DNA from 2 places in the Oceaniserpentilla sp. 4NH20-0058 genome. Region 2 is predicted to be linked to the other one. Evidence: predicted binding sites of a transcription regulator. Region 2 holds the regulator's gene; the other holds the start of a gene.
The links. The regulator LexA, encoded in region 2, represses DNA repair genes until DNA is damaged. The targets are predictions, from matches to a motif close to TACTGTNTANNTANACAGTA.
Positions count from the first base shown of each region.

Region 1: a site for LexA is predicted at 5,844-5,863, ahead of ruvC (crossover junction endodeoxyribonuclease RuvC). Genes of this name have one in related genera too.

Region 1 covers NZ_BAABWE010000007.1:56,480-64,135, forward strand. Annotated here, with positions in the region: gene ABWV45_RS10340 (HIT domain-containing protein) at 15-461, shown strand; gene ABWV45_RS10345 (SGNH/GDSL hydrolase family protein) at 470-1,204, opposite strand; gene ABWV45_RS10350 (HU family DNA-binding protein) at 1,343-1,780, opposite strand; gene ABWV45_RS10355 (HD domain-containing phosphohydrolase) at 1,876-2,982, opposite strand; gene aspS (aspartate--tRNA ligase) at 3,290-5,059, shown strand; gene ABWV45_RS10365 (hypothetical protein) at 5,244-5,777, opposite strand; gene ruvC (crossover junction endodeoxyribonuclease RuvC) at 5,903-6,430, shown strand; gene ruvA (Holliday junction branch migration protein RuvA) at 6,514-7,125, shown strand; gene ruvB (Holliday junction branch migration DNA helicase RuvB) at 7,141-7,656, shown strand, end outside.
Region 2 covers NZ_BAABWE010000001.1:412,102-419,757, forward strand. Annotated here, with positions in the region: gene ABWV45_RS01885 (outer membrane lipoprotein-sorting protein) at 1-206, opposite strand, end outside; gene ABWV45_RS01890 (efflux RND transporter permease subunit) at 229-2,517, opposite strand; gene ABWV45_RS01895 (TetR/AcrR family transcriptional regulator) at 2,540-3,262, opposite strand; gene lexA (transcriptional repressor LexA) at 3,390-3,992, shown strand; gene ABWV45_RS01905 (hypothetical protein) at 4,040-4,288, opposite strand; gene ABWV45_RS01910 (DUF6586 family protein) at 4,382-4,828, opposite strand; gene ABWV45_RS01915 (YfaZ family outer membrane protein) at 4,828-5,379, opposite strand; gene htpG (molecular chaperone HtpG) at 5,530-7,419, opposite strand; gene ABWV45_RS01925 (PaaI family thioesterase) at 7,532-7,656, opposite strand, start outside.

The sequences.
Region 1 (7,656 bases), on a different contig from region 2:
TTAGGAGCATCATTATGTACAAATTGGATCCACAGCTTCAACAAGATACTGTACTGTTAGGTCAGTTTAAGCTTTGTGATGTATTGCTTATGAATGATTCCCAGTTTCCTTGGGTTATTTTGGTTCCACGTAGAGGCAGTACCAATGAGTTATACCAGCTTTCTACAGAAGAGCGCTATTTACAATCCGATGAATCAGCTTATGTAAGCCAACGTTTATCGGACTATTTTGAAGCGGATAGTATGAATATTGCGGCACTTGGCAATGTTGTGCCACAACTGCATATTCATCATGTGGTGCGCAAAGAGAGTGACCTAATGTGGCCTAAACCTGTTTGGGGGGCGATTCAAGCTAAGCCATATTTAAAAGAAGACTTACAAAAAATGGTAGATGAGCTGACCTTACTATTTAGTGATAAGTTTGTAGCCCCTTCTGATAACGATTCAGACGCCATGTATTAAAGGTTATCTTACCGCAAATGCTTGAGTATTTGCGGTGCAATTTGTTGCGCCCATGTCTTGTAACCTAATTCGTTTGGATGATATCCGTCTATTGCCATAAATTCGCTACTAATCGGTAGTTCACTGCATACATAATGAACGCAATTCTGGCTTTCACATGTTATTCGTAATTGCTTATCTAAAAGGGCGGCTCTTAATCCTAATAGGTATTTTAGTGGGGCTGGCAATGCTGGAAACTTAGCCATTGGGGGTACCTGCATAAAGAAGATGTGCTGAGCCCCTTTTTGTCGTAGTAATTTAATGCTTTTTTGAATTTCTGTCTTCCATGTTTTTAAACTGGTTAATCCGGTTGTGTCGTTTACGCCCATTGTCACAATGGCTAAATCCGCCGTTCCTTTGTATTTCGATAAATGGTGGTTTAGCTCTGTCATGCGTATGCCGTTGTTGCCCTGCATATGACAATGAAAACCTTGGCCGTTTGAGTTGATGTGTAATTCATGTGTTAGATGATGACTTATCCCTTGAGACAGGGTTTCTACACCCACACCTGCCACGGTGGATTCACCAATATGCAGTATTTTCAAATAAGTATCAGGGTCGCCTATATATAAGGTGTTGTTACCAGTTGCTTCAGGTAAGCGTAGAGCTGTTTTTTTCAAATAAAGCGCTTGAGGGATGCTAAGCAAAAAGATAGGGCTAGAAAGATACCAGAGCCACTGCAGAATAGGAGTCGATAATTTCATTGCGATACTTGTTTGGCTATTAAAAGCACTTATTTTTTATTAACTCTAGGTACATGATTGTGCATTAGATTAATAACCTTTAGGCATAAAAAAGCGGGTTAAGTGAAACACTTAACCCGCTTTTTAAAGATAGACGGATTACTCGGCCATTTCTTTTAGTTTTTTCAATGGACGAATTTTAACTGCGATTGAAGCAGGTTTCGCTTTGAAAGTAGTTTCTTCACCAGTAAATGGGTTGGTACCTTTACGGGCTTTCTTAGCTGGTTTTTTAACAGCTTGAATTTTTAGTAGACCAGGAAGAACGAACTCACCAACCGCACGTTTTTTAATGTGGCGCTCAATGATGTCTCCAAGACTGTCTAGTACAGACTGAACGTCTTTTTTGCTTAAATCAGCTGATTCAGCAATTTCGTTTAAAATCTGAGTTTTGTTATAACGTTCTGAAATGGCGGTAAGCTTTTTAGCTGGTGCTTTTTTAACTGGTGCTTTTTTAGTAGCTACCGTTTTTTTAGCGGTTGCTTTTTTTGCGGTTGCTTTTTTTGCGGTTGCTTTTTTTGCGGTTTTTTTAGCTGCCATCGCTATGCCCTTATTGTTTTTGTATTGTGCTTGGCAATATACAAATAAGTAGGAGAGTGTAGCAAGTAAAAAAGTCAAAAAAAGCTAAAAAAGGCCTATTTTTTAGCTTTTTTTATGTGAAGTCGTTTAACGGCTTGGTTAAAGTGCTCGACCCAGTTAGGGCAATATAAGGTTCCAACATGCTGATTTATTTCCATTATGGCGCGTACCATGGGTCTTTGTTGGCTGGGTTGATAGGTTCGTGTTTGGGTAATGGCTTCAAAAGTGTCCACAATGGCCAGTAATTTTGCGCCTTCACATATGTCAAATTCTTTTAAGCCTTCGGGGTAGCCACTGCCGTCTAATCGCTCATGGTGGTGTAATATTATCTCAGACGCTTCATGCCAAACCTCAAAACTACTAATGAGTCGATGCACTAGTTTTACGTGGCTTTTGATCCATTTCCAATCATTGTGACTAAGGGCGCTGGCTTTGTCAGCCATGCCTTTTGGGAAAAAAGCCATGGCTAGATCATGCAAATACAGTGCGGCTTGAAGTTGATGTGTATTGATAGGATTACCTGCCAGTTGATTCATATTCATAGCCAGCAAGAACATACGTTCGGTTCGTCCTGGGCCATATGGGCTGCGTTGATCAACCAAAAGGCTAAGCTGCAAGAAGAATGATACTTCTTCGTTGATTTCGTCTTCGGTAAAATAAAGTTTGTGTTGTGCTTCTTCAAGTTCTTCTAACGGAATGGTTTCTGGGGCGAGCTTTTCCAATATGAGAATTATTTGCTGATCGTATTCATTGCCTTTTAAAGAGGCAAGGGTACTAATGAGATGTGCCGTATCATCATAATTGGTGCTATCAAATTCATTTCCACCATTAATAAAGCTGTCTAACTCATTAAATGTGAGATCTAGACTTAATAGCAATACGTCACCCAGAGCGGGTGTTAATCGATTTTGGCTTTTTCTTAAGGTATCTAAAACATCTTCAATGGCTTGGAGTAAGCATAGGTATTGGCTAATACCCATAATGCCAAGGTCCCCTTTTACTGTGTGGACATCTCTAAATAGAAGGTTAATGGTATTGATGTCATCAGGCTTGCTTTCAAGGCTTAGAAGGTGATCGTTGCAACCTTGACGCTTTTCGACGAGCTCATCCTTGAGGTCGTTAATCAAATCAGGGTCAAAATTGTCGATATGAACGTTTGCCATGGAACCTCCTTACATAAATAAAGCATAGCAGGGTCACACAAGATGTCGGAATTTCGTGCAAAATGGGTATAATGCTCGCCTTTTGATAAATCAGGCTATATTAGGGCTCCTATTGCCTTATTATGAGAATGATCGGCTTTAGGTAAAGTAAGGCCACATTCACAGTGATAATCGGTGCATTATCACTGCATGAGAGCACTAAAATAGTTGGCCAAGTGCCACATTTAGATAGAAATTTTCAGCCAGAAGCTCGGCTTTTGCTGACACATAAATCGATACATTTAATTGCTATATTTGGGAATTCACTATGCGCAGCCATTACTGTGGTGAAATTACAGAAAAACTGGTTCAAGAAACCGTAACTTTTTGCGGCTGGGTTCACCGCCGTCGTGACCACGGTGGCGTTATCTTTTTAGATGTACGTGATCGTGAAGGTCTGGTTCAGGTGGTATTTGATCCAGATACGGTTGAAGCCTTCAATACAGCTGACAGCGTTCGTAGCGAATACGTTATTCAAGTTACAGGTTTGGTTCGTCCGCGTCCTGCTGGTAGTGAAAACGACAATATGACCACAGGTAAGATCGAGATCCTAGGTAAAGAGATCAACATCTTAAACAAGGCCAATACGCCTCCGTTCCCATTGGATGATTACAGCCCAGTGGGTGAAGATGTTCGTTTAAAATACCGTTACATGGACTTACGCCGTGACGAAATGCAGCACAACCTGCGCTTCCGTCATAAAGTGACCATGCAAATTCGTAACATCCTAGACCAGCAAGGCTTCTTGGATATCGAAACCCCTATTCTAACTCGTGCAACCCCTGAGGGTGCTCGTGATTACTTGGTACCTAGCCGTACTCACCAAGGTTCTTTCTTTGCATTGCCTCAATCACCACAGCTATTTAAACAGCTATTAATGGTGTCGGGTTTTGATCGTTATTACCAAATAGCGAAATGCTTCCGTGATGAAGATTTACGTGCTGACCGTCAGCCTGAGTTCACTCAAATTGATATGGAGGCTTCTTTCATCAATGAAGACGATATCATGGGTGCGGCTGAAAGCATGGCAAAAGCCATTTTTAAAGAGCAACTAGACATTGATCTAGGCGACTTCCCGCACATGCCTTACAGCGAAGCCATGAGCCGTTATGGTTCGGATAAGCCTGATCTGCGTATTCCTATGGAATTAGTCGATGTAGCTGAGTTCCTACAAGATATCGAATTTAAAGTGTTCGCAGGCCCAGCTAAAGACCCTAAAGGTCGCGTTGCGGCCCTTAAAGTGCCGGGCGGTGCAGAGCTTTCCCGTAAGCAGATTGATGAATACACTAAGTATGTAAGTATTTATGGTGCAAAAGGTCTGGCTTGGATCAAAGTCAACGAAATTGAAAAAGGCGTTGAAGGTTTACAATCGCCAATTATCAAATTCATTGGCGATGACAACACCATGAAGATCATGGAAAAAATCGAAGCTAAAAACGGCGACATTGTATTCTTCGGTGCAGATAAAGAAACCATCGTAAACGAAGCACTTGGTGCTTTACGTGTGAAACTAGGCCTTGACCTAAACATGCTAACCAAAGAGTGGGCACCTTTATGGGTGGTTGATTTCCCAATGTTTGAAGAAACCTCAGACGGCGGTCTAACCGCTATTCACCACCCATTCACAGCGCCGTCTTGCTCGCCAGAAGAACTAAAAGCTGACCCAGCTAATGCACTTTCTCGTGCTTATGACATGGTACTAAACGGTTGTGAACTGGGTGGCGGTTCAATCCGTATTCACGATCAAGAAATGCAAAAAGTGGTTTTTGAAATTCTAAAAATCTCTGAAGAAGAGCAACAAGAGAAGTTTGGCTTCTTGTTAGATGCTCTTCAATTTGGTGCGCCACCACATGGTGGTTTGGCATTCGGTTTAGACCGCCTAATCATGCTGATGACAGGCGCTGACAGTATTCGTGAAGTGATTGCTTTCCCGAAAACACAATCGGCTGCGTGTGTGATGACAGCAGCACCGGGTGAGGTGCCAGCTAAAAATCTGCGTGAAGTGGGGATTCAGGTTCGCGCTAAAGAAACCAAATAGTTTGAGGGAAAGCCCTGAGCGAAAACACTGACGGCGTTATCTTAACCTTTCAGATCAGTTACATAGGCCAGCTATGCGCCTTCTCTGAAAGAATAAGCTGCCTTGCCAGAATTTCCTTTAGAGCTTTTTGGAAGATTATTTGTTTATGAAAGAAGCCCACGGGCTTCTTTTTTTGTTTGGGTGCTTATATTTTTGCAGTGTTAAAAGTGCTGGCTGGCGGTTGCGCTAAAAACACATCCTGTTTGATTTCATCAACCAAAGCGGCATTAAGCGTTACTTCTTCATAAAGCCAGAAAATCTCATTGTTTTTTTCAACTCGATAGCGCCATTGATATTGCGCTTGAATCCAGCCATTTTTAAAACCACCTATTTTACTGATGTTTCCTTCTTCATCTTCATAGGCTAACTGAATGGAGTTTTGCTGGTTTGAAATAATAAACCGGTCTAATTTGGCGCTGCCATCTTCTAATAGGCTTTGTTTGATAGGGCGGCCAGCTTGATTACCAATTATGTGTTCTGCGGATGTTGGTTCTAATGGTTCAGTTGTGAAATCCAAAGTGTGTTGATCGAATACACAAGGTAATTCGAAAAGCCTGAATTCAGGCTTTGATTGGATTGGGTAAACATTCGTTGCATTGGCAATGGCTGTCTGAAACGCGTCATGGCGCTGACTTTTATCCCATTGCTTTAAAGTCAGCTGAAAAATCAATGTAGGCATGCGGTGATCATTGGCTTGTGTTAGATTTTTCTATTAGAGCACATCTGATCTATCTGATATATTCACCACTGTATATTTTTACACGTATACCTGTGTACTCACTTTGGTTTTTAAAAGAGTTATTCATGTCCATCATTTTAGGCATCGACCCAGGTTCTCGCTTGACCGGGTTTGGTGTGATAGAAGCCCAAGGTAGCAAGCTTCGGTACATCACATCTGGCTGTATCCGTATAGATACGTCGCAAGACTTGGCATATCGCTTAAAACAAATTTACACCTGTGTATCGCAAATTATTAATGAACAACACCCTGATGAATTTGCCATCGAGCAGGTGTTTATGGGGAAAAATGTGGATTCAGCGTTGAAGCTTGGTCAAGCCCGAGGCACAGCGATTGTGGCCGCCAGTATGCAAGATATTCCTGTATCTGAATATGCGGCTCGCGCTATTAAGCAGGCTGTGACGGGCACAGGTGCTGCGAATAAAGAACAAGTGCAACACATGGTTCAATTATTGCTCAGATTACCCGGCAAACCTCAGGCAGATGCGGCGGATGCCTTAGCCATTGCGATTACCCATGCTTACGCGAGCCAAAATTTAGTGGCACAAGCGGGGGCAAACCGACAAAAACGAGGGCGTTTAAAAGAGTTTTAACCCTTAGCCACTAGCCATTCTATGAAGGATTGGGTAACCTCTACTGATTATAAATACAGTACTCTAAGAATAAGCAGCTTTATATGATTGGTCGTATTAGTGGCATCCTCATTGAAAAACAATCTCCTGAATTACTGATTGATGTAAATGGCATTGGCTATGAAGTTTTAGCCCCAATGACCACCATTTATAAGCTGCCAGCCCTTGGTCAATCCGTTACCTTGCACACACAATTTGTGGTGCGTGAAGATGCACAATTATTGTACGGCTTTTCAGATAAACAGCAGCGAGCGTTGTTTCGAGCACTGATTAAAGTCTCTGGCGTGGGGCCCAAATTGGCGCTGGCCATATTATCAGGTATTGAAGCGATTAATTTTGTACGCTCAATCCATGATGGCGACACCGCCACTTTGGTGCGCATACCGGGTATTGGTAAAAAAACCGCTGAGCGTTTAGTGGTGGAAATGAAAGATCGCTTAAAAGAATGGCAAGTGGATTCAGACTTACCGTTGATGGCAGCGGCGAATCCGCAGCCTGCTGGCCAAGAAGTGTGGGTTCAAGAAGCAGAAGGAGCCTTGATTGCTCTGGGATATAAACCCACAGAAGCGGCTAAAGCTATATCGGCTATTAAAGACCCCGTCAGCAGTGCAGAAGATTTGATCCGTTTTGCCCTTAAAGGCATGTTGAAGCAGTAACCACGAGAACACAATATGATAGAAAGTGATCGCTTTATCAGTGCCGAAAACGAGCAACTTGTGCCACAGGAAGTACATCAAGACCGTGCTATACGCCCAAAGACCTTAGCTGATTATGAAGGCCAGCCTGTGGTGCGCGAGCAAATGGAAATCTTCATTGGAGCAGCGAAAGCACGAAAAGAAGCGTTGGATCATACTTTAATTTTTGGCCCACCCGGCTTGGGTAAAACCACATTGGCCAATATTATGGCCAATGAGTTAGGGGTAAATATTAAATCCACCTCTGGCCCTGTGTTAGAAAAAGCTGGCGATTTAGCGGCCATGCTCACCAATTTGGAAGAAGGGGATGTGCTCTTTATTGATGAAATTCATCGCTTGAGTGCATCTGTAGAAGAAGTGTTGTACCCCGCCATGGAAGATTATCAATTGGATATCATGGTAGGGGAAGGACCAGCTGCACGATCTATCAAAATTGATTTACCCCCGTTCACACTAATTGGTGCCACTACCCGTGCGGGTTTATTAACTTCG
Region 2 (7,656 bases):
AACGCTTTAATACGTAACTTACGAGGTGACTCAGTCCCTTTACTATCAATAAGTACCATTCTCAAAGAAACCATTGAATCATCAAATCCTTGGTCTCGCTTATCGCTTTCAACTGCTATATCTAAACCTTTCTGCTCTGGCGTTTGAGCAAAAGACATCGCACAGCTCACAGCTAAAACACTTGATACAAATATCGTTTTTAACATTATATATCCCTATTCAAATAAGTTATTTATTCGCTTTATCTAGCGCCAATAATAATGGCGGCAAATAAAAGAAATCGACAATCAAAGCTAACGCTATAGTTAATGCGCTCATAATTCCCATATGGGTATTAATTGCAAACGGAGAAAGCATTAACACCATAAAACCAGCACAAAGTACTATTGTTGTTGCAGTTAAAGCAACGCCCACCGTATGAAACGCATATTCAATGGCTTTTTCAGTAGTGAGATTAAGCTCACGTTTTGCTCGTACATATTTCGTCATAAAGTGAACGGTATCGTCAACAACAATCCCAAGTGTCACACCCATAACAACAGACAAGCCTAAACCCACTTGCCCATCAAATACCGCCCATAATCCAAAACCCATACCAGCAGGTACTAAATTGGGTATTAAACTAATTAGCCCTAACTTAACGGACTTAATAGCCAGCATAATAATAAAAGAGATTAAGATTAATGCACCCACAACACCCCCAATCATACTTTTAATATTACGTTCGGTAATATGAGCAAACATAATGTTGGTACTTGCGCCTTCTGTCACCATGTATGGCGCTGCATTCTGTTCCAGCCACGCAACAGCCTTTTTATCTAAAGTAATTAATTCTTGAGCAGTAATTTTATCTACTTGAAGCGAAACTCTTGTTGCAGATTTATTACCGTTTATTTGATTAGTTAAATCTAATCCATAAGGTAAGGATAATTCATATAACAGCATATACTGAGCAGCAAGCTGACGATCATCTGGCAAAGTATAAAATGCGTCATCATCACCGTTCATATTTTTATTAAGCCGCTTCATCACATCACTAAATGTGTTTACATGACGCACCCCTGCCTGCTCACGCATAAACTCTGAAAACGCATCAATTGTTTTTAAATAATCAGGGGCAACAACCCCCATCTCACCATCCGCTTGAAGCGAATAATTGATACTTTGCACTCCTGTTAACACTTCGGCGACTTTTTCACTATCACTTCTGAACTTTATACTCCAATCAAAATACTCAATGGTATTGTCGTCAAGTTCATTCAACGGAATTAAGGCAATAAGCGTAACGATCACCACGCTAAAAACCACCAATAACTTCTTATAGTGTTTGATAACGTAATCCGATAATGACTGCATGCGTGGGTTTTCTTCAAACGACTCAGAAACACGCTTTGAAGGCAGTAACATCATTAATGCAGGTAAATAGACAATAGCCAATACAAACGCTGCCAGCACACCTATGCACACAATATTGCCTAAGTCATGAAACGGTGGTGCATCAGAGAAATTAAGCGTTAGAAAGCCAATAGCCGTTGTAACACTGGTCAACAGTACAGGCTGAAAATTAATGCGAATACTCTCAATCATAGCGGCCTGTTTGGATTGCCCTTTTGCTATACCATGGTAATAGCTCATTAATATGTGAATACAATCCGCTATGGCTAACGTCATAATCATGACAGGGGCCGATAAAGTCGTTGGAGTAACCTGAGGCCCAGGCCAGCCAAAAATCCCCATAGCCAGAGCAGATGAAAACACCACAATACTGAATGTTGCTAAGGTTCCCCACATGCCCTTTAAAGAGAAAAACAGTAAGATTAAAATCAAGACAATCATCACTGGATACAATTGCTGCATGTCTTGTTGGCTGGCTTCGGGGAATGCATTATTTGTCATCGTGACCCCCGTTAAATAGAAGCCTACATTTGGATATTGTTTTTCATATTCGGCAACCATTTCACGAACATAACTCACTACTTCAGGTACTTCTGCAGCCTGATCAACCCCGGGAAGATTGATAGTTATATTAATACCTGTCGCTTTACCATCATGGGAAATTAGGTTACCTGCCAATACAGGATCTTTAAGAGCAACCACTTTTTTTGCTTGAATTTCATTTTGGGTTAATTCTGCTGAAAACTCGAATAAGTTTTCAACAATCAAGTCATCTTCTTCTGCATAGGTATATTGAAAGTTAGATATGGAATCTACACGGCGACTATATGGCACTTGCCAAGAGTCTTCCGTTAATTTCTCTATAAGAGTGAGAATACGTTTATTAAATACATCGCCATCCTCAGGTACTAAAGCGATAAGAATATTATCTACTTTGTTGTATTGATCCTGTAAATCTTCAAATGCTTTTAAGTGTGGATTATCATGGCTAAAAAACGCTCGATAATCCGCATTGAGTTTGATGTTTTTAGCACCAAAACCACAAGCAACAACAATAATAAGTGTGCTTAGCACAACCATCCAAGGATGTTTGACAACCCAAGCCGTTAATTTTTCTATCATACAAATTTCCTTATTTTTATCGTTAAATTTTAAAGATAGAGTTTGATAATGTTTGTAGTTGCTCATATTGGCGGCTGGGCTCATCTTGCTGAACCCCAAAACCATCTAAAAATATGTGCAATGACTCAAAAAAAAATTTTTTAGGATCATCAAAACCTAAGCGAGAAAGCTCCCAACCATTAACCATTACATCTTGGACGCCCCACTTCATAGCCCACCAGCCAAATGCCGCGGCTTTTACTTGTTCAGGTGCAAGATCAGTTTGGCTAGCAAACAGCCCCATAACTTTCGACAATATAGTTTGATCAATGAACGACAACTCGGTTTGCAGCGGCTCGCTTACTTTGCTTTGAAAATCTGGAGATTTAGCCCGGGATAATAATCCTGTCAGCACAGGGTGACGTTCTGCATTTTTAAAAAATGCCCAGCTCACCAAGATCACCTGATGGCGCAACCCTTGACCATGCTCAAGCGCCACATCAATTAGGTGGAGTAATCGCTTTGCACATTGAATCACCAGCTTAGTTATCACATCTTCTTTACAACCAAAATGCTGATAAATGGTTCCTTTCGAGTAATCAGTGGCATTTGCAATACCTTGCATGGTCAACCCTTGAAACCCTTTCTCGTTTAATTGGGTTAAGGCCACATCTAGAATCAGCGATTCTCTATTTAGTCTTACTTGATCTTTATGATTCACAGGCTTCAACTTATGACCTACTTCATATTTTTGACGAACCGTCATTTTTTGACGAACCGTCAAATTAGAATAAAGAAACTATGCGGTCAACCCTTTTTTAGGCAATGACTTTACACAAGTTAAACACTGTATATAATCACAACATGTATATAAAAACAGATAAGCAGCCAACATGATCAAACTTACCGCACGTCAGCAAGAAGTTTTAGATTTAATCAAGCAATCGATCGAGTCCACTGGCTTCCCTCCAACACGAGCCGAAATCGCTCAAGAATTAGGCTTCAAAAGCCCTAATGCTGCTGAAGAACACCTAAAAGCACTCGCTCGCAAAGGCGCAATAGAAATGACACCAGGTGCCAGCCGGGGTATTCGCCTTGCTCAACATGAAAGCGGTTTACCTATTATTGGTCGCGTTGCCGCTGGCGAACCAATATTGGCACAAGAGCATATTGAGCGCTATGTAGAGCTACCTAGAGAGTTTTTTAAACCCAATGCAGACTTTTTGTTAGAGGTGCACGGGGACAGCATGAAAGATGTAGGTATCATGGACGGCGACTTAATCGCAGTGCATAAAACAAATCTGGCACGTAATGGCCAAATCGTTGTAGCCAGAGTAGGCGAAGAAGTTACTGTAAAACGATTTGTGAAGAATAATAACGTAGTGCTATTGCAAGCAGAAAATAGCGACTATCAACCAATTGTGGTTGATTTAGAAACTCAAGACATGGAAATTGAAGGACTTTATGTAGGTGTCATTCGCCAACACATTCAATAACCATCACCAAAAAAAACGCTGCCTTAGCAGCGTTTACTTAATCTGCGTTAGTGTATAACACGATGCTCTAAATCGGCGATGGCCGAGGTATCTTCCACCTCTACACCACTTAACTCACCTACTTTACGAACACCTGCCTCAATCATGGCTTTTGCTATTTCAATGTGTTGCTCAGGAAAACTTTCTTTCGCATCTACAGAAAATGTTATACGAACTAAAGGCTCACCTTCACCGTCACTGCGCTTAAGGGCAATATCGCCATCGGATAGTTCTACAATTTCAAATACAGAGGCCATGAAAAACATTCTCTCAAAACAGGTGACACGATACAAAGGGGGCGGGAGTATATCACTGCAAAAGCATGCCTCCAACGCCTAAAATCTTGAGGTTTAGTTTTCTTGGTAGTGTAAACGCATACGTTGTATGGTTTTTTCTAATTCAATCAACCAGTTACGCATAAGACTGACATAGTCCGACTGGCTAGAAATTAATTGTGCCGAATGTGTAACAACACCATCATCCAGCCCAGTTAATAACATTCTTTGATACTGTTTTAACAATGCAGCTATCCAGCTACTAGAGTCCTGCTGTAAAAGTGCCAACTCATACAACTCAGCAGGTAGGTCAGTTCGCATGAATAGCTCTTTGATATCTTCAAATGGGGCTAAACGATATTGACCCACCAGCTCATTAGCAAATGAAACAACACCAGTATACAAATGAGATAAAGCGCCCTCTTCTAGCTGACGCTTATCTTGCCCTGCAGCCTGCTCAGCTTGTGCTAGGCAACTGCGAGCAAAAAACACCACTTGGTTAGTTCGACTGACAGCACTCATTAGAAGTTAATGCGCAGTCCAAAGTGGCCATTATTTGCAACTTCGATATCTAAAGCGTCTTCATTGGCTTCGATAAAGCGATAACCTAAATACACCATGGCTGTAGGCAATAACATGTACTCGACACGGGCACTCACATCCACCATATTTTCAGTATCCGAAAACGATAATACACTAGGCGCATAATACGCATGGCCAGCAAACCCTAAACCATTAAGCTCAGGTGGTGCATATCGCACAAAACCGCCTACAGCTAGCGCACCGCCATCACCAGCATCATTGAAATAACCATAAACCTTGCCGCCTACGCCGATGCGAAGACTACTTTTCGAATCACGTACATCCACCGCATTCAAACCAAAAGTAATTAGTTCGCCGTCTTCTTCGTGATAAAGAAAACCAGCGGAGATATGCATAGGACTGCCCATACGGGTAGCGTCGTACTCTAAACCCGCTGTTTCATCATTTATACTCAAATCTAAAGAACCGCCCGCATATACAGCAGAGCTAAGCAACAAACCAATTGGGGCCAATAGGTTCAGCAATTTCATGTATCACCTTTTAAATATATGTATGGTTATTATGGCGCTATCATACGATAAGCTTATGGATAAACCTAGTCACCCTTTTGGGTACTGGCCTAGGATCCGCCACAAAAAAAGCCCAGTGCAAAACACTGAGCTTTTTTTGATCAAGCTGACCTACGCGTCTAATAAACCTAGTAGCAATTTATTAATGCGATCCACATACCCTGCTGGGTCTTGTAATTGGCTACCCTCTGCAAGCTGTGACTGCTCATAAATGATTTCGGCCATTTCTTTGAAACGGTCTTCATCACTTTGTAGATCCATCTTAACAATAAGAGGATGCTCTGGATTTACTTCAAGTACACGCTTTGCCTCTGGCAATGCCTGACCAGCTGCTTCCAACATACGACGCATTTGCATGCCCATGTCGTCTTTACCAACCACTAAACAAGCTGCGGAATCGGTTAAACGGTTAGAAATGCGTACATCTTCTACTTTGTCACCTAATGTATCTTTAATGCGTTGAACTAATGACTCATTTTCTTTTTCGGCTTTTTCTTGTTCCGCCTTGTCGGTTTCATCAAGAGCCAAATCACCTTTTGTGATGTCTTCAAACGTTTTACCTTTGAATTCACTTAAGTGAGAAATCATCCACTCATCTACACGATCCGTTAATAGAAGCACCTCAATACCCTTCTTACGGAATACCTCTAAGTGAGGACTGCGCGAAGCCGTTAAGTAGTTTTCAGCGGTTAAGTAGTAAACTTTATCCTGTGACTCTTCAGCACGCTCAAGATAGGCATCCAAAGAAACCGACTGCTTATTGTCTTCGCCTTTCGTGGATGCAAAACGGAATAGCTCTGCGACTTTTTCTTTATTAGCAAAGTCATCAGCTGGCCCTTCTTTTAGTACTTGGCCAAACCCTTCCCAGAACGTTTGATATTGCTCAGGGTCTTTTTTCGCAAACTTTTTAAGCATATCTAAGATGCGCTTAGTTAATGCTGTGCGCATTGAACTAATGCTGGCGTTATCTTGTAAAATTTCACGACTGACGTTTAATGGTAAATCGTTACTATCCACGACACCTTTGATAAAGCGTAGGTATGGCGGCAAGAATTGCTCAGCATCGTCCATAATAAACACACGCTGAACATATAATTTAAGTCCGCGATTGCCTTCACGGTTCCATAAATCAAATGGAGGACGCTTAGGTACATACAACAAGCTGGTGTACTCTAAGGTACCTTCAACTTTGTTATGAGACCAAGTTAAGGCATCTTCGTAATCATGGGCAATGTGCTTATAAAACTCTTGATATTCTTCTTCTTTAACATCACTTTTGCTACGAACCCATAGGGCTTTAGCCGAGTTAACCGCTTCCCATTCTGTTTCAGCTGGTGCTTCTTCCTCACCACTGTGCTCTTTAATCATTTGTACAGGAACAGCTATATGGTCTGAATACTTTTTCACTAGGCTGCGTAAACGAATGCCATCAGCAAACTCTTTTTCGTCTGCTTTCAGGTGCAAAGTAATTTGCGTACCTCGATTCGCTTTTTCAGCGCCTTCAATGGTGAAATCACCTTCACCTGCGGATGTCCAAAGCATGGCTTCTTTGGTATCAGTACCCGCACGACGAGTTAATACTTCAACTTTATCGGCAACGATGAATGAGCTATAAAAGCCCACACCAAACTGGCCAATCAAGTGCGCATCTTTTTTATCATCGCCACTTAGTTTTTGTAAAAATGCAGATGTGCCTGACTTAGCAATGGTGCCTAGGTTTTCAATCACTTCATCACGGTTCATACCAATACCGTTATCAGAAATGGTTACCGTATTGGCATCCGCATCAAATTCAATGCTCACACTTAAATCAGGATTGCCTTCATATAAAGCGTCATTATTAAGTCCTTCAAAACGCAGCTTGTCACATGCGTCTGAGGCATTTGAAATTAATTCACGTAGGAATATCTCTTTGTTGGAGTATAGAGAGTGAATCATTAAATGAAGCATTTGCTTCACTTCAGTTTGAAAGCCTAAGGTTTCTTTTTGTGCTGTGGTCATAAGACTCCTCACTGTCCTTTTTATCATGCAGAGGAGCCTATATGAGGTCTGGAATTTCAAATTCAAGGGGAATCTAGAAAAAATCCTAGTAATCAAATTTATCCAATTAGGATTAAGGTGCCAATAAAAAATGTGCTCTGGCGGTTGCGACCGCTTCTTCACGCTTTGTTTGCCACGCGTTTATGATGACATTCGCCACCCTGGAGCCCTGACGGATTACCTGACATTCCGCAAAGG